DNA from 4 places in the Cupriavidus sp. SK-3 genome. Region 1 is predicted to be linked to each of the others. Evidence: predicted binding sites of a transcription regulator. Region 1 holds the regulator's gene; each other region holds the start of a gene.
The links. The regulator sigma-54, encoded in region 1, starts transcription at its own class of promoters, with help from an activator protein. The targets are predictions, from matches to a motif close to TGGCANGNAANCTGCTTT.
Positions count from the first base shown of each region.

Region 2: a site for sigma-54 is predicted at 2,478-2,495, ahead of urtA (urea ABC transporter substrate-binding protein). Genes of this name have one in related genera too.
Region 3: a site for sigma-54 is predicted at 2,637-2,654, ahead of CF70_RS27065 (arsenate reductase (azurin) small subunit). Genes of this name have one in related genera too.
Region 4: a site for sigma-54 is predicted at 1,670-1,687, ahead of CF70_RS08345 (GTP cyclohydrolase II). Genes of this name have one in related genera too.

Region 1 covers NZ_JFJV02000205.1:13,141-17,322, reverse strand. The annotation lists gene lptA (lipopolysaccharide transport periplasmic protein LptA) at 1-125, shown strand, start outside; gene lptB (LPS export ABC transporter ATP-binding protein) at 162-947, shown strand; gene CF70_RS19860 (RNA polymerase factor sigma-54) at 1,108-2,583, shown strand; gene hpf (ribosome hibernation-promoting factor, HPF/YfiA family) at 2,633-2,983, shown strand; gene ptsN (PTS IIA-like nitrogen regulatory protein PtsN) at 3,365-3,820, shown strand; gene hprK (HPr(Ser) kinase/phosphatase) at 3,899-4,182, shown strand, end outside.
Region 2 covers NZ_JFJV02000210.1:74,438-78,619, forward strand. The annotation lists gene urtB (urea ABC transporter permease subunit UrtB) at 1-967, opposite strand, end outside; gene urtA (urea ABC transporter substrate-binding protein) at 1,158-2,423, opposite strand; gene CF70_RS38090 (hypothetical protein) at 2,590-2,949, opposite strand; gene CF70_RS39010 (hypothetical protein) at 2,864-3,070, shown strand; gene CF70_RS20415 (MFS transporter) at 3,155-4,182, shown strand, end outside.
Region 3 covers NZ_JFJV02000257.1:6,470-10,651, reverse strand. The annotation lists gene CF70_RS27070 (arsenate reductase (azurin) large subunit) at 1-2,028, opposite strand, end outside; gene CF70_RS27065 (arsenate reductase (azurin) small subunit) at 2,056-2,577, opposite strand; gene CF70_RS27060 (PhnD/SsuA/transferrin family substrate-binding protein) at 2,760-3,635, shown strand; gene CF70_RS27055 (sensor histidine kinase) at 3,632-4,182, shown strand, end outside.
Region 4 covers NZ_JFJV02000075.1:157,609-161,790, forward strand. The annotation lists gene CF70_RS08335 (hypothetical protein) at 1-86, shown strand, start outside; gene CF70_RS08340 (acyltransferase family protein) at 381-1,499, shown strand; gene CF70_RS08345 (GTP cyclohydrolase II) at 1,741-2,979, shown strand; partial or broken gene CF70_RS08350 (URC4/urg3 family protein) at 2,976-4,182, shown strand, end outside.

The sequences.
Region 1 (4,182 bases):
CGACGGCGGGCAGCCCGTCCGGTCGCGTGCGCGCCGTGTTGTCGCCGCGCCAGGAGCAGCCCGCCAGCGGCGCCGCCGGCGCCCCGCTGCCGCTCAAGCCTGCGCCCGCCCCCGTCAATCCCTGACGCCGCCGCGTCGCCCGACCCACGGATTCAGCCTTCATGACCGTTACCCAAACCGCACCCTCCCAGCCCGCCACCCTGAAGGACAGCAGCACGCTGGTCGTGCGCCACCTGAAAAAGCGCTACGGCTCGCGCACGGTGGTCAAGGATGTGTCCCTCGACGTAAAGAGCGGCGAGGTGGTCGGACTGCTGGGGCCCAACGGCGCGGGGAAGACCACCTCCTTCTACATGATCGTGGGACTGGTGGCGCTGGACGAGGGCGACATCGTGCTCGACGACAAGCACATCAGCGGCCTGGCCATTCACGAACGGGCGCGCATGGGCCTGTCCTACCTGCCGCAGGAAGCTTCGGTGTTCCGCAAGCTGAATGTGCAGGAGAACATCCGCGCGGTGCTGGAATTGCAGATCCAGGACGGCAAGCCACTTGGCAAGGCCGAGATCGAGCGCCGGCTGGACACGCTGCTCGATGACCTCCAGATTGCCCACCTGCGCGACAATCCGGCGCTTTCGCTGTCAGGCGGCGAACGCCGCCGCGTGGAAATCGCCCGCGCCCTGGCCTCGGCACCACGCTTCATCCTGCTCGACGAGCCCTTCGCCGGCGTCGACCCGATCGCGGTGGGCGAGATCCAGCGCATCGTCAGCTTCCTCAAGGCGCGCAATATCGGCGTGCTGATCACCGACCACAACGTGCGCGAGACGCTGGGCATCTGCGATCACGCCTACATCATCAGCGAAGGCGCCGTGCTGGCCTCTGGCCGGCCTGAAGACATCATCGCCAACGAGTCGGTGCGCAAGGTCTACCTGGGCGAGAATTTCCGCATGTAACGCGGCGCGCCACAGCACGCGGCAGCTGGCAGCTGGCAGCTGCGGCGACCTTGTGCCCAGGTGGCGCCGGTGCCGCCTTTTATCCTGCAACGATCACGGCGTCATCAGCGATAGCAATTTCCGTTCCAACGGCGCGGAAGTTGGGCATAAAATAGGTCGCATGAAACCGTCGCTACAGCTCCGCCTCTCGCAGCATCTCGCGCTTACGCCGCAACTCCAGCAGTCGATCCGGCTGCTGCAACTGTCCACGCTCGAACTGCAGCAGGAAGTGGAACAGGCGCTGACCGAGAACCCTTTGCTCGAACGCGAGAACGACTGGCTCGACAGCCCGTTGCGCGTTGCCGCCGACGGCTCGGTCAACATGCAGAGCGCTCCCGCGCCGGCGCCCGCCGACGGCCAGGGCACCAGCGAGAACCGCCCCGACGGCGCGCCCGAGGCCGAAGACAGCTATTCCGACAGCAACGAGGACTACGGCAACGACTGGAGCCTCGACGACTTCGCCCGCCGCCCGCAAGGCGACGACGACGAAAAGACCCCGATGCAGCTGCGCGACGCCGAACCCACGCTGCGCGAACATCTGATGGAACAGCTCGCGCCGCTGAAAATTTCGTTGCGCGACAAGGGGCTGGCCATCTTCCTGGTCGAGTCGCTGGACGACGACGGCTACCTGAGCGCCTCGCTCGAGGAAATCTGCAGCGAACTGCCGGAGGAACTTGAATTCGAGGTCGACGAGATCCAGGCCGTCCTTACGCTGCTGCAGAGCTTCGATCCGCCTGGTGTCGGCGCACGCAATGCGGCCGAATGCCTGGCGCTGCAATTGCGTCGCATCAAGCATCCGCAGCGCGACCTGGCGCTGACCATTGTCACCAATCACCTGGAACTGCTCGCGGTACGCGACTACACGCGCCTGAAAAAAGCGCTGCAGGTGGACGAGCCGGAACTGAAGTCGGCGCATGAACTGATCCGCTCGCTGGCACCTTATCCGGGCCATGCGTACAGCCGTCCCGAAGCCGACTTCGTCGTGCCCGATGTTTTTGTCCGAAAACTGAATGGCGGCTGGATCGCGCAACTCAATCCGGATGTGATGCCGCGGCTACGTATCAACGACATGTACGCGCAGATATTGCGCGGTGCAAAAGGCGATGCGGGTGCTGCGGGACTGCAGCAAAAACTGCAGGAAGCACGCTGGTTGATTAAGAATATCCAGCAAAGGTTCGACACGATATTGCGCGTTGCACAAGCTATTGTCGAACGTCAAAAGAACTTCTTCACCCACGGTGAAATTGCGATGCGCCCCTTGGTTTTGCGGGAGATTGCCGATACACTGGGTTTACACGAGTCCACCATCTCTCGGGTGACTACCAATAAATATATGGCAACGCCGATGGGGACTTTCGAGCTGAAGTATTTCTTCGGCAGTCACGTATCCACAGAAACCGGCGGCGCGGCCTCGTCAACGGCAATTCGTGCGTTGATCAAGCAACTGATAGGAGCCGAAGACGCCAGGAATCCCTTGTCCGACAGCCGGATTGCCGAATTGCTCGGCGAGCAAGGCTTCGTAGTGGCACGGCGCACCGTTGCCAAATACCGCGAAGCGCTCAAGATTCCGGCAGTTACTCTCCGCAAGACTTTGTAGCCGAGTTGCATCGCCTGCCTGGTGCAACTCTTTCAGAAGGAGAAACGCTATGAACTTCAAGATCAGTGGACACCACTTGGACATCACGCCCCCGCTGCGTGAGTACGTGGAAACGAAACTGGAGCGTATCGTCAGGCATTTTGATCAAGTCATTGGCGTAAGTGTGCTGCTCTCTGTCGACAATACAAAAGAAAAGGACCGGCGGCAGTACGCGGAAATCAATCTACATCTCAAGGGCAAGGACATCTTTGTCGAAGCGCATCATGAAGACCTGTATGCCGCTATCGACGCGCTCGTCGACAAGCTCGACCGGCAGGTGATTCGCCATAAGGATCGCGTGCAAAGCCACGACCGCGAAGCGGTCAAGTATCAGATGGCCGCATCGCAGATGCAGCAATGACCGTGCCTGGTGGCCCACAGACCGGGCCGCCGGTGTCACTCCCTTGAAACCGGAATCAAGCCGCGCCCATAGCGCGGCTTTTTCGTTCCTGGCGCTCATCCGGGACCACGCGGGGGATTCCGCAATGCATATGGACCGGTGTATGCTGTGCAATACATAGTTCTCGAGCTCAACGATTTTTCCGTGCACGCGGCACCGCTTCCGCGCATCGGGTATTGCAATGCACAAGGTGGGGGCGGGCCTGCTCTATAATGGCCAGACGCCCGACACCGGCAGGGGGACACCCGGTGAAACTTCGGACCTTGGTTTTTTCTTCTTTTTTGCCCGGCGCGACGCCTCCCGGCCCCGGGCCTGCTTACTAGAAAACCCTGCGCATTCCACATGAATCGTTTGGCTAAATTGCTGCCACCCGGCAACATCAACCTCGACGTCAGCGTCACCAGCAAGAAGCGCGTGTTCGAACAGGCCGGGCTCCTCTTCGAGAACAACCATGGCGTGGCGCGCGCTACCGTGACCGACAACCTGTTCGCCCGCGAATCGCTGGGGTCCACTGGTCTTGGCGCCGGGGTTGCCATTCCGCATGGCCGCATCAAGGGACTGAAGCAGCCACTTGCCGCCTTCATGCGCCTGGCCGAGCCGATCCCCTTCGAATCTCCCGACGGCAAGCCGGTTGCGCTGCTGATCTTCCTGCTGGTGCCCGAGCAGGCCACCCAGCAACATCTGGAGATTCTCTCGGAGATCGCCCAGTTGCTGTCCGACCGCGAGATGCGCGAAGGACTGGCTACCCTGCCCACCCCCGATGACGTGCACCAGTTGCTGACACAATGGCACCCCTGACCGGCCTCGGCGATCTTTACGCAGGCGAGCAGGGCAATTGTCCCCGCTGTCTGAAAGCTCGCTCCTGAAAGCACCCGCATGGAACTCACTGGCGTCACCTCGCAGTCGATCTTCGACGACAACGCAGCCGATATCAAACTCTCCTGGGTAGCCGGCCTGGAAGGCGCCGACCGGGCGTTCGATGTCGAGTTCGCGCGTGAAGCCACTTCCGCGGCCGATCTCGTCGGCCACTTGAACCTGATCCACCCGAACCGGATCCAGGTCCTGGGCAAGCCCGAGATCACCTATTACCAGCGTCTCGACGACGAGATGCGCAAGCGCCAGATGGGTGAGCTGATCCTGCTGGAACCGCCCTTCCTGGT
Region 2 (4,182 bases), on a different contig from region 1:
CCAGGAACGATGCGGGCAGCGCAAACAGCAGGTACCAGTCGAAGGCACCGGCAAAATGCGCGCGGAATACGCCTTGCACCAAATACGTGGCGTACGCGCCGATCATCAGGAATTCGCCGTGCGCCATATTGATGACGCCGATCAGGCCATAGGTGATGGCCAGCCCCAGCGCGGCCAGCAGCAGCACGCTGCCCAGGCTCAGGCCGGCGAAGAGGTTGCCGATGAGTTCGGCGCGGCGCTGGTCGCCACGCAGGACGTCGAGCGCCTGCTGGGCGGCGCCACGCAGTTCGGCGTCGGGCTCGCGGTATTTGCCGGCTTCGTCGCGCTCCAGCAGTGGCTGCAGCTTCTGCCGGCTTTGCGGATTGCTGTCGCGGCCAAGAATACGGATGGCTTCCAGCCGCTCGTCGCGATTGCCTTCGGCCAGCACGATATTGGCCCAGATCACATCGAGCTTGGCGCGCAGGCCGGCATCGGCCTCGGCCTTGCGCGCGGCTTCCACCACCGGGCGCGAGGCGCTGCCGGGCTGGTCCAGCAGCGTGTTGACGGCCTGCGTGCGCACCGCCGCATCGGGCGATTGCAGCAGCGTGCTGCTGGCGGCACTGTCCACCATCGCGCGCAGGCTGTTGTTGAGGGTCAGCGCCTCAAGCACATCGGGCTTGACCGCGACCGGCTTGCCGCTGATGGCGTCCACCAGCTTGTCGCCATCCTGGCGCACCATGCCGACACCGGGCGCGTATTGCAGCGTATCGTCCTGCAGCGCCTTGAGAATGGGACCCGCCTCCGCCACCGGCGCCTTGGTGAGCGCGGTGATGGCGGCAGTCTTGGCATCGAAGTCGTCTTCGGCCAGTGGCTTCAGGTCAGCCTGCGTCAGCGGCGCGGCCCACAGCGGGCACGCGGCGAGCAGCAGCAACGCCGCCAGCATGGCGCGCAACCGTGAAGCGAAAGAGAACGATAAGGGTCGGTGCATGAGGTTTGCGATCGCGCGCAGGAAGCGCGCGACCACCTTGGTCGGCGTGACGGGTTTTGCTTTGCGCCGCGGCCCTGAAGCGGCCCGCGGCAGTGAAACAAAGTTGGTTTGCTCCCCTCTCCCGCGGGCGGGGAGCAAACACCGGACAGCTTGCGGGCGCAGTCTTCTCAACGCAGGCCCGCCTGCCGTCTTACATCACCTTGTCCGGCTTGGCTTCGTTACCCGCGATGAACGGGCTCCACGGCTGCGCGCGCACGGCCTTCGGCGTCTTCCACACCACCGTGAACTGGCCATCGCCCTTGACCTCGCCGATCATCACCGGCTTGTACAGATGATGGTTCTCGCCCATGGTCAGGGTGAAGCCGTCCGGCGCCTTGAAGGTCTGGCCATACATCGCGGCGCGTACCTTGTCGGTATCGGTGGTGCCGGCCTTCTTCACCGCTTGCGCCCACATATGGATGCCCACGTAGGTGGCTTCCATCGGGTCGTTCGTCACGCGCTTGTCGCCGCCCGGCAGGTTGTTGGCCTTGACCCATGCCGCCCATTGCTTCTTGAAGGCTTCGTTTTCCGGGTTCTTGACCGACATGAAGTAGTTCCATGCGGCCAGGTGGCCCACCAGCGGCTTGGTGTCGATGCCGCGCAGCTCTTCCTCGCCGACGGAGAACGCCACCACCGGCACATCCTTGGCCTTCAGGCCGGCGTTACCCAGTTCCTTGTAGAAAGGCACGTTGGAGTCGCCGTTGATGGTGGAGATCACCGCGGTCTTGCCGCCTTGCGAGAACTTCTTGATATTGGCGACGATGGTCTGGTAATCGCTGTGGCCAAACGGCGTGTAGACCTCTTCGATATCCTTGTCCGCCACGCCCTTGCTCTTCAGGAAGGCGCGCAGGATCTTGTTGGTGGTTCGCGGGTAGACGTAGTCGGTGCCCAGCAGGAAGAAGCGCTTGGCGCCGCCGCCTTCCTTGCTCATCAGGTACTCCACGGCGGGAATGGCCTGCTGGTTGGGTGCGGCGCCGGTATAGAAGACGTTCTTGGACATCTCCTCGCCTTCATACTGCACCGGGTAGAACAGCAGCGAGTTCAGCTCTTCATAGACGGGCAGCACCGACTTGCGCGAAACCGAGGTCCAGCAGCCGAAGGTGACGGCCACCTTGTCCTTGGTGACCAGCTGGCGCGCCTTCTCGGCGAACAACGGCCAGTTGGAAGCGGGATCGACCACGACCGGCTCAAGCTTGCGGCCAAGCACGCCGCCGCTCTTGTTGATCTCATCGATGGTCATCAATGCCACGTCCTTGAGCGAAGTCTCGGAAATGGCCATGGTGCCGGACAGCGAATGCAGGATACCGACCTTGATCGGTTCCTTGGACTGCGCCAATGCCAGCGGGCTGACACCTGCCGTTGCGAAGAATGCCGCGGCGGCTACCGCCGACAGCTTCAGCATGTCACGTCTTTTCATTGCAGCTCCCAGATTGTCGTGTTGGATAAGGAACAACGCACCCCGGGTACACCTTCTGCAACTAGCATGCCATGGCATACAAGCTTGTATACATGGCTGCACACACCGCCTGGCGAGCCTCCGGCGGCGGCCACGCGCAATGCCGCACCACGATAGTGCGGATACGTCACGCACCAAGCCAGTGCGGCGTCAGCGCCTGAATCAGATTGGGGCATCTGCCGGCGCGCATGCTGCAGCGTGACTTGCCCGAATCCGGAATCGGCTCTATGGTGGCCGTTCGCTTGCGCGCCATGCCCTTGCCGCATATTGCGCAGACAAGCAGAAAACAGCACGACGGAGACAACCCATTGAACGCGTCAGCGGCGCCAGGGAACCAGATCGTCATCATCGGCGCGGGTGTGGCCGGCATGTGCACGGGCATCCGGCTCAGGCAAGCCGGCATCGATACCTTCGTCGTCTTCGGGAATGCCGGCACGGTGGGCGGCAGCTGGCGCGACAGCACCGGTCCGGGCCGCGGCTGCGACATTCCCCCCCGCCTGCACCGCTTCTCCTTCGCACCAAAGCCTGGACTGGTCCAGCGCAGACTTGCCACAGTCGGAAATCCCCGAGCGCTTCGGCCCGCTCGGGCACGTCCGCTACGGCACTGATCGCGCAGCACCTGGATTGAACGGAACCATCAAGCGGGCTTTTTGAACATCCCATCGCAACCAGCAACGCCTCCAGGCAAACCGATGACCACACTTCCGTCATACCAGCCACGCAGCGCCTGGGCCATGGCCTCGATGCTGACCTGGCTTTCGCTGATCAACTTCCTCGACAAGATCGTGCTGGGCATGGTGGCCGTGCCGCTGATGGCGGACCTGAAGCTGCCGCCGGCGGAGTTCGGCCTGATCGCCAGCAGCTTCTTCTGGCTGTTCTCGCTGTCCACCGTGCTGGTGGGATTTCTGTCCAATCGCGTGGCCACGCGCTGGCTGCTGCTGGCGATGGGCCTGTCGTGGGCCTTGCTGCAAATACCGCTGGCGCTGGCCACCTCGGCCATGACCATTCTCTTGTGCCGCATGCTGCTTGGCGCGGCCGAGGGCCCGGCCTTCCCGATCTCCGTGCATGCGTTATTCAAATGGTTTCCCGACCACAAGCGCAATCTGCCGGTGGCGGTGGTCAACCAGGGCGCGACGGCGGGCCTGCTGCTGGCGGGGTTGCTGATCCCGCTGGTGACGATACATTGGGGATGGCGCGCCAACTTCATGATCCTCGCCGCCATCGGCGCGGCATGGAGTGCGATGTGGCTCTGCGTGGGACGCGAGGGGCCGCTGGCGCAGGCGAGCGACCGGCGCCCCGGCGCCGCGGCCATGCCCGTGCGTCTGCCCTATCGCCGCATCTTCCGCGACCCGACCGTGCTTTCCTGCCTGGCCATTGGCTTCTGCGCGTACTGGGCGCTGGCGCTGGGGCTGACCTGGCTGCCGGCCTACCTGGAGAAGGGCCTCGGCTTCGACCCGGTCACCACCGGGCGCTGGTATGCGGCCATTGTGGCCTCCGCCATGCCTGTCACGCTGATCCTTAGCTGGCTGTCGCAGCGCATGTTGCGCGGCGGCGCGTCGTCGCGGCTGGCGCGCGGCGTGATCATCTCGGTCGCCGCGCTGGTGGGCGGCGGCGTGTACCTGGTGATCGCGTCGGTAACGCTGGCCCCCGTCCCGAAGACCTTGCTGATTGCCGTGGCGGCATGCCTGCCCCCCGTGGGCTTCGCGCTGACGCCGGCGAT
Region 3 (4,182 bases), on a different contig from region 1:
CTTGAACTCCGCCTTACCATCTTTGGTGTCGAACTTACCGTCGGTGTACAGCATCTCAGTGCCAATCAACTTGCCGTTTGTGTACTCCTTGATAGGTAGTTGAACGCCGTTGTTCCCCATGGCGTGCAACCGTTCATACGTGGCAAGATTACCGGTAGGACCGCCTTGGCTGTCGATAGGCCCGACGCCCGGCTGCCCGACTTGGCGGAAGCCGTCGTTGAAGGCATCTTCCTCCGATTTCCAGGCAAAGCCCTCGTACCGCTTCGCCATCGTCGCGTTGCCTTCCTTCTCATACATCGCTTTCAGCGTGTTTGCGATGCGCGCCGCGATAAGGCAGTCTGGGATGGCTGAGCCCGGAGGGTCCATGAACCGCTCTGACAGGCGCATGCGGCGCTCGCCGTTCATGGACGTGAGGTTCATCTCACCAGGGTGGGTCGCCGGCAGCATGATGTGCGCGGCCTCCGCTAGCTTAGTCGGGTACAGATTGATGCTGGTCACGAACAAGCCACCTTTCCGGGTCGCTTCATAGATGACGTCTGCCATCTGGTCTGGCGTAGCGCCGCGCGTCTTCGCCATCGCCTCCTTCACCATTTGCGACCGACGGAACACTGCCTCGCGAAGTGCTTGAGCGTTATTGCTGGTCTGGAAGTTGTTGCACCCCCACCAGGTCATCATGCGACCTTTGCCCTTGATGAGCTCCTGGTCGATGTAAATCTTGCCCTTACCCGGATAGGGCGGTCGCGTGTAACCCTCTTGGTGGCCGCCCATCCGGACGACGCCGGTACCACGGCGACCCACATTATGGGTCGCCAAAACCAGGTCGACCAATGCCGATTGGATGAGGTAATTGTCGTTGCCCCAGATGATGCCCTTCTCGTAGGCGTGCATGGTCCGTGGCATCTGGCCTGAGGCCTTCGGCTTGTAGGCCCATTCGGCCGCTTTCGCGAGCGTGTCTGCGGATACGCCGGTGATGCGGGCGGTCTCGTCCAGGGAAAGGCGGTTCGCCTTCACCACGTCGCTAAAGCCCTTCGTGTATTTGGCAATGAAGTCCTGGTCAATCCATCCCTTCTCAACGACGTAGGTGAAGAGGCCGTTGAACAACGCGATATCCGTCCCGGGTTGGATATCGAGGTGAATGACGTTCGGCTTTCCAGCTACCTGCTCTGCAATGGCTATCGTGGGGGTCCGCCGCGGGTCCACGACAATCAGCTTCGCCTTTTCGATGCTCTCGCCAGAGAAGCGCTGTTTCCGCTTGTCGATGGTGCGACCTTGGAGATTCGGAACCCAGTGGTTCAGGAAGTAGTTGGTCTGCGTTTCATAGGCATTGGTGCCGATGGCGACGATGACGTCGGCCAACTCTGCGTCTTCATACGAGTTGTTCAGTTCGCCAACGCCCATTTCCCGCGTCGCATGGCATTCGGAGTTGTAGGCTGGGCGATTGTGAATGCGGACCATCTGGGTCTGGATAGCGGAGAACATCAGTTTCCCCGTGCCCCAGGTATTTTCGAAGCCGCCGCCGGCGCCGCCATGGTCGAAGCACGAGAACACGACGCCGTCCGGGCCGTCCTTGTCGAGAACGCGCTTCATCACGCCAACGTACACAGCCAGAGCACTATCCCAGTCGGTGTCCATCCATTGGTCGGCCGCGTAAATCATCGGGCTGTGCAACCGGTCCCGGCCTATGCCGTCCGGCGTGTACATGTATGAGGCAAGCTTGCCGCCGCGCGTCGAACTGAGACCGCTGTTCACCGAGCAACCCTTGTCCGGAACAATCATGATGTTGTACCGCGTGCCGTCACGAGCCGTTATCACGTTGGTCATCGCCGGCGTCAGCGTTATCGTCAGCGGCGGGAGCTGCTTGCGGAAGTCTAGCCCTAGTGCGTTTTGATTGGGCGCCCGACCGCCCTCGGTACCCTCCGGCCACTTGTAAGTGTGATACCCACACCCCACGATGCAGAAGTGGCAGGTGAGGTTTGTCTTCTGCGCGTTCACAGGCGGCAGCGTGAGTCTGTCTTTAGCATTTGCCATGGTCCATCCCCTCTGTCGTCCTCGCCGCTACAGGATATTTGCCTGCCGGCCGTATATCAGGCCCTCGATGCCGACGGCCATGATGCTGCCAGTTTTTGCGTCGTAGCTGAGTTGTACGCGAGGCAGGTTCTCCGTGGCCTGGCCGCAAATCATCTGACCAGACTTCTCTGCATCGAACATGCTGAAGTGGCACGGGCATTTGAAGGACTTCGTCCCCGCGTCATAGGCGACAGGACAGCCCATATGTGTGCAGAGCGTGCTGAAAGCAACGATGTCTTTGTCCGGTCCGACACCGCCCGGTACAGCGGTTCCCATCTTGATGGCCGCACACGGAGAGGCGGCGTCTGGGTAGCTGAACGCGACAACCTGGTTGACTGGCATCCTGGCCGCTACGCCGACTGTACGAGACGGATAGGGAAGCACGGTTCTGCTGGTATCGACTGAAGGCGTGGCAGCCTCCGCGCTCGGCAGGTGGAAGCCACTTGCGCCAGCAGCGGCGCCGGCACCGCTGATTTTCAAGAACGTGCGTCTTGAGATACCTTCGGACATGGTCTTCCTCCACTCTGCTCTGGAAATTTGCTAACGTTGTGATGTGAAGCCTTAAGAGCATGGCAAAAGCCATGCCACACCGTGAGGGCATGGCTGCAGAAGGGATTGCGGGGCGGTCGCCCCGGGCGGACCTCATTTAGGTCACGTATCGGTAACTTGCTGCAATGCGAGGAGAGGAGCGGATGTTACGAAGCCGTAACCCTATTCGCCGCCTGGTTCTGCGGACTCTGGGCGTATGCGGCGTGGCACCGTTCTCGCTTGCTATCGGCCAAGCACAGTCCACGCTGCGCTTTGGCACAACGCCAGTCTTTCTCAACGACCATGTAGAAACCACGGCGAGGTGGCGCAGATACCTGGTCGATGCCACCGGAACGAATGTGCAGTTTGTTCAGCGCGGGAGTTACGGCGAAATCCTTGAGCTCCTGATGCGCAATGACCTTGATGCGGCGTGGGTGTGCGGCTACCCCTATGTCATCTCCAAGGCGAGGCTGGAATTGCTGGCAACTCCCATCTATCACGGCAAGCCGCTCTATCAGTCCTATCTCATCGTCCCGGCCGACGACGAGGCGACGCGTTCGATTGCGGACCTAAGGAACAGCATCTATGCGTTCAGCGACCCGCTGTCGAATAGCGGCTATCTAGTGCCGAAGTCCGAGTTGCTACGCTTAGGGACCACACCCGAGGCGTTCTTCCGGAAGGCATTCTTCACCTTCAGCCATCGGAAGGTCGTCGATGCGGTCAGGCTTGGCGTTGCGCGGGGCGGGTCAGTCGATGGCTATGTGTGGGATACCCTGGCGAAACAGCAGCCAGAATCCACCAAGGGGGTTCGGGTAGCGTGGCGTTCGCGCGAGTTCGGCTTCCCGCCTGTCGTTGTGCGCAAGACGCTCGACGGTCAACTTACGGCGACGCTACACCGCGCATTTGTCAACATGGCGCGGACTCATGCCGGACAGGACGTACTGACTCGGTTGAATCTGGATGGTTTTGGCGATGCACCAGACAGTACCTTTGATGGCATTGCGGCGATGGTTCGGCAGGTGGACGGTGTCAAGACATGACGCTATTCCGGGACCTGAGCTACCGCTATCGCATCCCACTCGCCATCACTGCCGTGATTGTTGCGACCGAATGCATGGTAACGATGACCTTGCTTTCACAGGGCCTCGCCGATGCGCGGCGTGACTTGCAGGCGGGGGCAGAAAATCTTGTGGCCGTTCTCTCCCGTTCCTTGCGAGAGCCGTTACTCCGGGACGATGTATGGCAGGCGTTTGAGGTCATTCGTACTCCCATCGAGACGCGTGATGAGAACAATGCGCTTGAGAGCATCACCGTGACCGATAACGGCGAACGCGTGCTTATCTCAACGGATACCAAGACCTTCCCCATGCTCGCGTCCATCGATTCTCTTCCGGAGAGTGCGCGGAAATTCCTGAAATCAGCCAGCGCCGCGAAGGGCTTCTCTTTCACTGGTGCAAAGTGGATGGGGGCGGAGAACGTAGTGGCGTCGGGGGATGTGCTTTCAGACGACGGTTCTTCACTAGGCAGAGTCGTCATTCAGTATGACGGCGAGAAGATATCGCAGCGCATCCGCACAACCCTTATTCA
Region 4 (4,182 bases), on a different contig from region 1:
GGGCCGGCGCGCCGACCGATTACTGGGTTTCGCTAGCGGCGGCGGCGGTGCTTTTCTGGCTGTCGTGCCGGGTGGCGCGCCGCTAGCAGGCGCAGAGCGAACTGAATCATGCCGAAGCCGCTTGCGCGTTGCAGCGCAAATTCCGCCAAGGCGGCGCGTTCACTGAACGCCCCTGGCCGGAGCGACGGCAGGCATCGGCCACGGTTTCTAAGCCGAAGCTATCTTAATGTGATTTAAAGATATCTATACATCGAAAAAATGTGGTGATTATGCCTCATTGAAACATCTCGTCACGCTCCATCCTGGCCCGCTTCGGTACCGATCGTGTTTCTTAGGAGTAGAATCCGACTCTTGTGTACTTTGTAGCATTCTTATAACAAATGAGCCCCCGTCCTTCGCGCATGGCGTGCATTGACGCTCTCAAGGCGATCAGTTCCCAACTGATCGTGCTGCACCATCTTGCGTTCTACGGCCCCATGTCCGATGCGGCGCACGTGCTGGCTCCCGACCTCCTTGACTGGTTCTCGCAGTACGCGCGCATCGCCGTTCAGGCTTTTCTCGTCATCAGCGGCTTCCTGGCGGCGCGTAGCCTGGCGCCGGGCGGGCATCTGGTGGTACCGCATCCCTTGCAGGCGATCTGGCGCCGCTACCAGAAGCTGGTGGTGCCCTACAGCGTGGCCATCCTGATTGCGATTGCCGGTGCCGCCATTGCGCGCACCTGGATGCATCACGACTCCATTCCGTCGGCCCCCGACCTGCATCAGTTCCTGGCGCATGTGCTGCTGCTGCACAACGTGCTCGACTTCGACGCGTTGTCGGCTGGCGTCTGGTACGTGGCCATCGATCTGCAACTGTTCGTCTTGCTGATTGTTGCGCTGTGGGCGGCGCGCCGCTGCGCGCAATGGTTCGATGTCGGCGGCAGCCCGCTCGGGCCGCTGGCGGTGGCGGGGCTGGTCGTGGCTTCGCTGTTCTGGTTCAACCGGGATGCAGCCTGGGATATCTGGGCGATTTACTTCTTCGGCGCCTATGGCATGGGCACGCTGGCGTTCTGGGCTTCCGCACCGGAGCGTTCGCCGGTTGCGTTGCTGGTGCTGGGCGCGGTGGTGCTGGCGGCACTGATCGTGGACTTCCGTCTGCGCATTGCCGTGGCGCTATCCATCGCCCTGCTGCTGGCCGTTGCGCGGCGCGGAGGGTGGCTGGATCGCTGGCCGCAGGCCCCGAGCCTGGCATTTTTCGGGCGCATTTCCTACTCGGTCTTCCTGGTGCATTTCCCGGTATGCCTGGTCGTGAACGCGGTGGTATTCCACGTTGCACCGAATCGGCCACTGCTCAATGCACTGGGCATGATACTGGCCTGGCTGTTGAGCAACGTTGCCGGCACCGTGTTCCACCGTTACGTGGAGAGTACCGACCCGCTGCGCGCATTGCGCACGGCTTTGTGGCCGGCGCGCGCGGAGCCGGCCCAGCGGCAGCAGGGCGGGCAGCATCGGTCGACCTGACCCCTCGCGATCACAGTCTAGCGGCACCCCGCCCCAGCGGCCGGGTGCCGCTTTTCTTTTGCATGGTGCCTGTGCACCATGAACTGGCCAGCGGAGCGGCGCGCGCACGCGGACGGTGCGGCACGCCATCGTGCGGCATGCAACACAGGGTAGAAACTAGCATTGGGATATGGCACGAAGGTTGCCTACTATGGAATTGCAAACCTGACCGTTTGGTCAGGATTCCTGTTCCGAGGCAGCCATGTCCGACCATATTGTCCTGACTTCGCACGCTCGCCGCGACAAGCCGGCCGAACCCATCCACTGGGGGGCCGCCACGGCGGCGGAGCGCGGACCCGTGATCGCCAGCGTGACCAATCCGGCCCAACGCAATGTCATTGGCACCCACTCCGGCGCCTATGCGGTGTATCGGGCGCTGGCGGTGGCCTCCGGCAAGTTGCAGCGGGATCATCGCGCCGATCTCACCGATACCTCTCCGGCGGAAATCGTCGGGCCCCATCCGCAATGGAGCGACCCGGACAAGATCGTTTCCCTGGATCCTTGGGGCCATCTGGTCTCGACTGCCTTTGCAGACCGCATCGCGGCGGGTATCGATATCCGGCCGACGATCGCCATTACGCGGGCACACATCAATATGCCGGAACTGACGGGAGCCATTGCAGCCGGCCGCCTCACGCCTGACGGCCAGATCCTGCACGCCAATGGCGACGTGCGTGTCACCAAGGCAGCAATCGACCCGGTCTGGTACCTGCCGGCGCTGGCGCGCCGTTTCGAGATCAAGGAGAGCATGCTGCGCCGCAGCCTGTTCGAGCAGACCGGCGGCATGTTCCCCGAACTGGTGACGCGGCCTGACCTGAAGGTGTTCCTGCCGCCGATCGGCGGCATGACCCTGTACTTTTTCGGCGATGTGGGCAAGCTCGGCAAGCCCGAGACCAGGGTGGCCTGCCGCGTGCACGACGAGTGCAACGGCTCGGACGTATTCGGCTCCGATATCTGTACCTGCCGGCCCTACCTGGCGCACGGCATCGAGGTTTGCATCGAGATGGCGCAGCAGGGCGGGGTTGGCCTGGTGGTCTATAACCGCAAGGAGGGCCGGGCACTGGGCGAAGTGACCAAGTTCCTGGTCTATAACGCCCGCAAACGCCAGGTCGGCGGCGACCGGGCCGAGACGTATTTCGCGCGTACGGAGTGCGTGGCCGGCGTGCAGGACATGCGCTTCCAGGAACTCATGCCCGATGTATTTCACTGGCTTGGCATCAAGCGTATCGATCGCTGGGCTTCGATGAGTAATATGAAGCACGGGGCGCTGACCGCTCAGGGTATCGAGGTGGTCGAACAGGTAGCGATTCCCGATGCACTGATCCCGGCCGATGCCCGAGTGGAAATCGATGCCAAGGTGGCGGCTGGCTATTTCACGAGCTATACCCCGCCCGGTGCCGAGGAACTCGCGCTGGCCAAGGGTAGAGGACTGGACGAATGAACGAGATACCCGAAGCGGGCGGCCCGCAGGGCTCCCCCAGTGCGTTCACGAATGACGCGGATGGCCGCGGCGGATGGGCCTGTCCCGTGCCGCCTGACCATCCGGCCGCGGCGCTGCTGACCGGCCTGGCGGTACGCACCCGATGCGCCGCCGTGACGGACCATGTGGCGGCAGGCGCGTCAGAACTGTTCACGTGGCACCCGGAACGGATTCCGGCGGTGGCCGATTATGTGGCGACCACCATCCGGGAACGTTATCCGGACCTGAACGTGCCGTACCACAGCCGCTGGCGCCACTTTGAAAGCGGCGGTCACGGCGAGAGGCTGGACCGCTGGCAGATCCTGTGCGAACGCGGCGGGCTTTCCGGCGAGGCTGACCGCGAGGAGCGCGCCCGCATCGGCATCGATCTGGTGATTCCCAGCGTGTTACTGGACGCCGGCGCAGGCCCCGACTGGCGCTACCGCGATCCGGCCAGCGACCTGCTGCTGACCCGTTCCGAGGGGCTTGGCGTAGCCAGCTTCGACTTGTTCGCGCGCGGTGGTTTTTCCGCCCAGCCGGGCCAGCCGCTGCGCTCCGATGCCGAGCGGCTGATGCGGATCGATGCGCCTTCCATCGCGACCGCCTTCCAGGTGGCACAGCATAATCGGCTGGTTGGCCTGGACGGCCGTGCCGGCCTGCTTCGCCGGTTGGGCGAAGTGGCGCAGGCCACGCCGGCCGTGTTCGGCACGCCTGCGCGTCTGGGCAACCTGTATGACTACCTCAAGGCACATGCCGTCGACGGCCGGATCGAGGCCGGCTTTGTGCTGACCACGCTGCTGGTAGCGCTCGGGCCCGTGTGGCCGGGGCGCGTCAGCCTCGGTGGCATATCGCTGGGGGACTGCTGGCCACATCCGGCCTGTGCCGACGGGCTGGTGCCTTTCCACAAGCTGACGCAGTGGCTGACGTACTCGCTGCTGGAGCCGCTCGAAGATGCCGGCCTGGCCGTGACCGGGCTGGAGGCGCTGACGGGCTTGCCGGAATACCGCAATGGTGGCCTGCTGTTCGATTTCGAACTGATGGTGCCGCGCGATCCCGGATTTGCAGCCTTGGCGCATACCGTCGATGAGCCGGTTATCGTGGAGTGGCGTGCCCTTACGGTGACGGGGCTGGACCTTGTGGCCGCGTCGGTGCGCGAGGCGCTTGGCCTGTCGGCCGCGGCGTTCC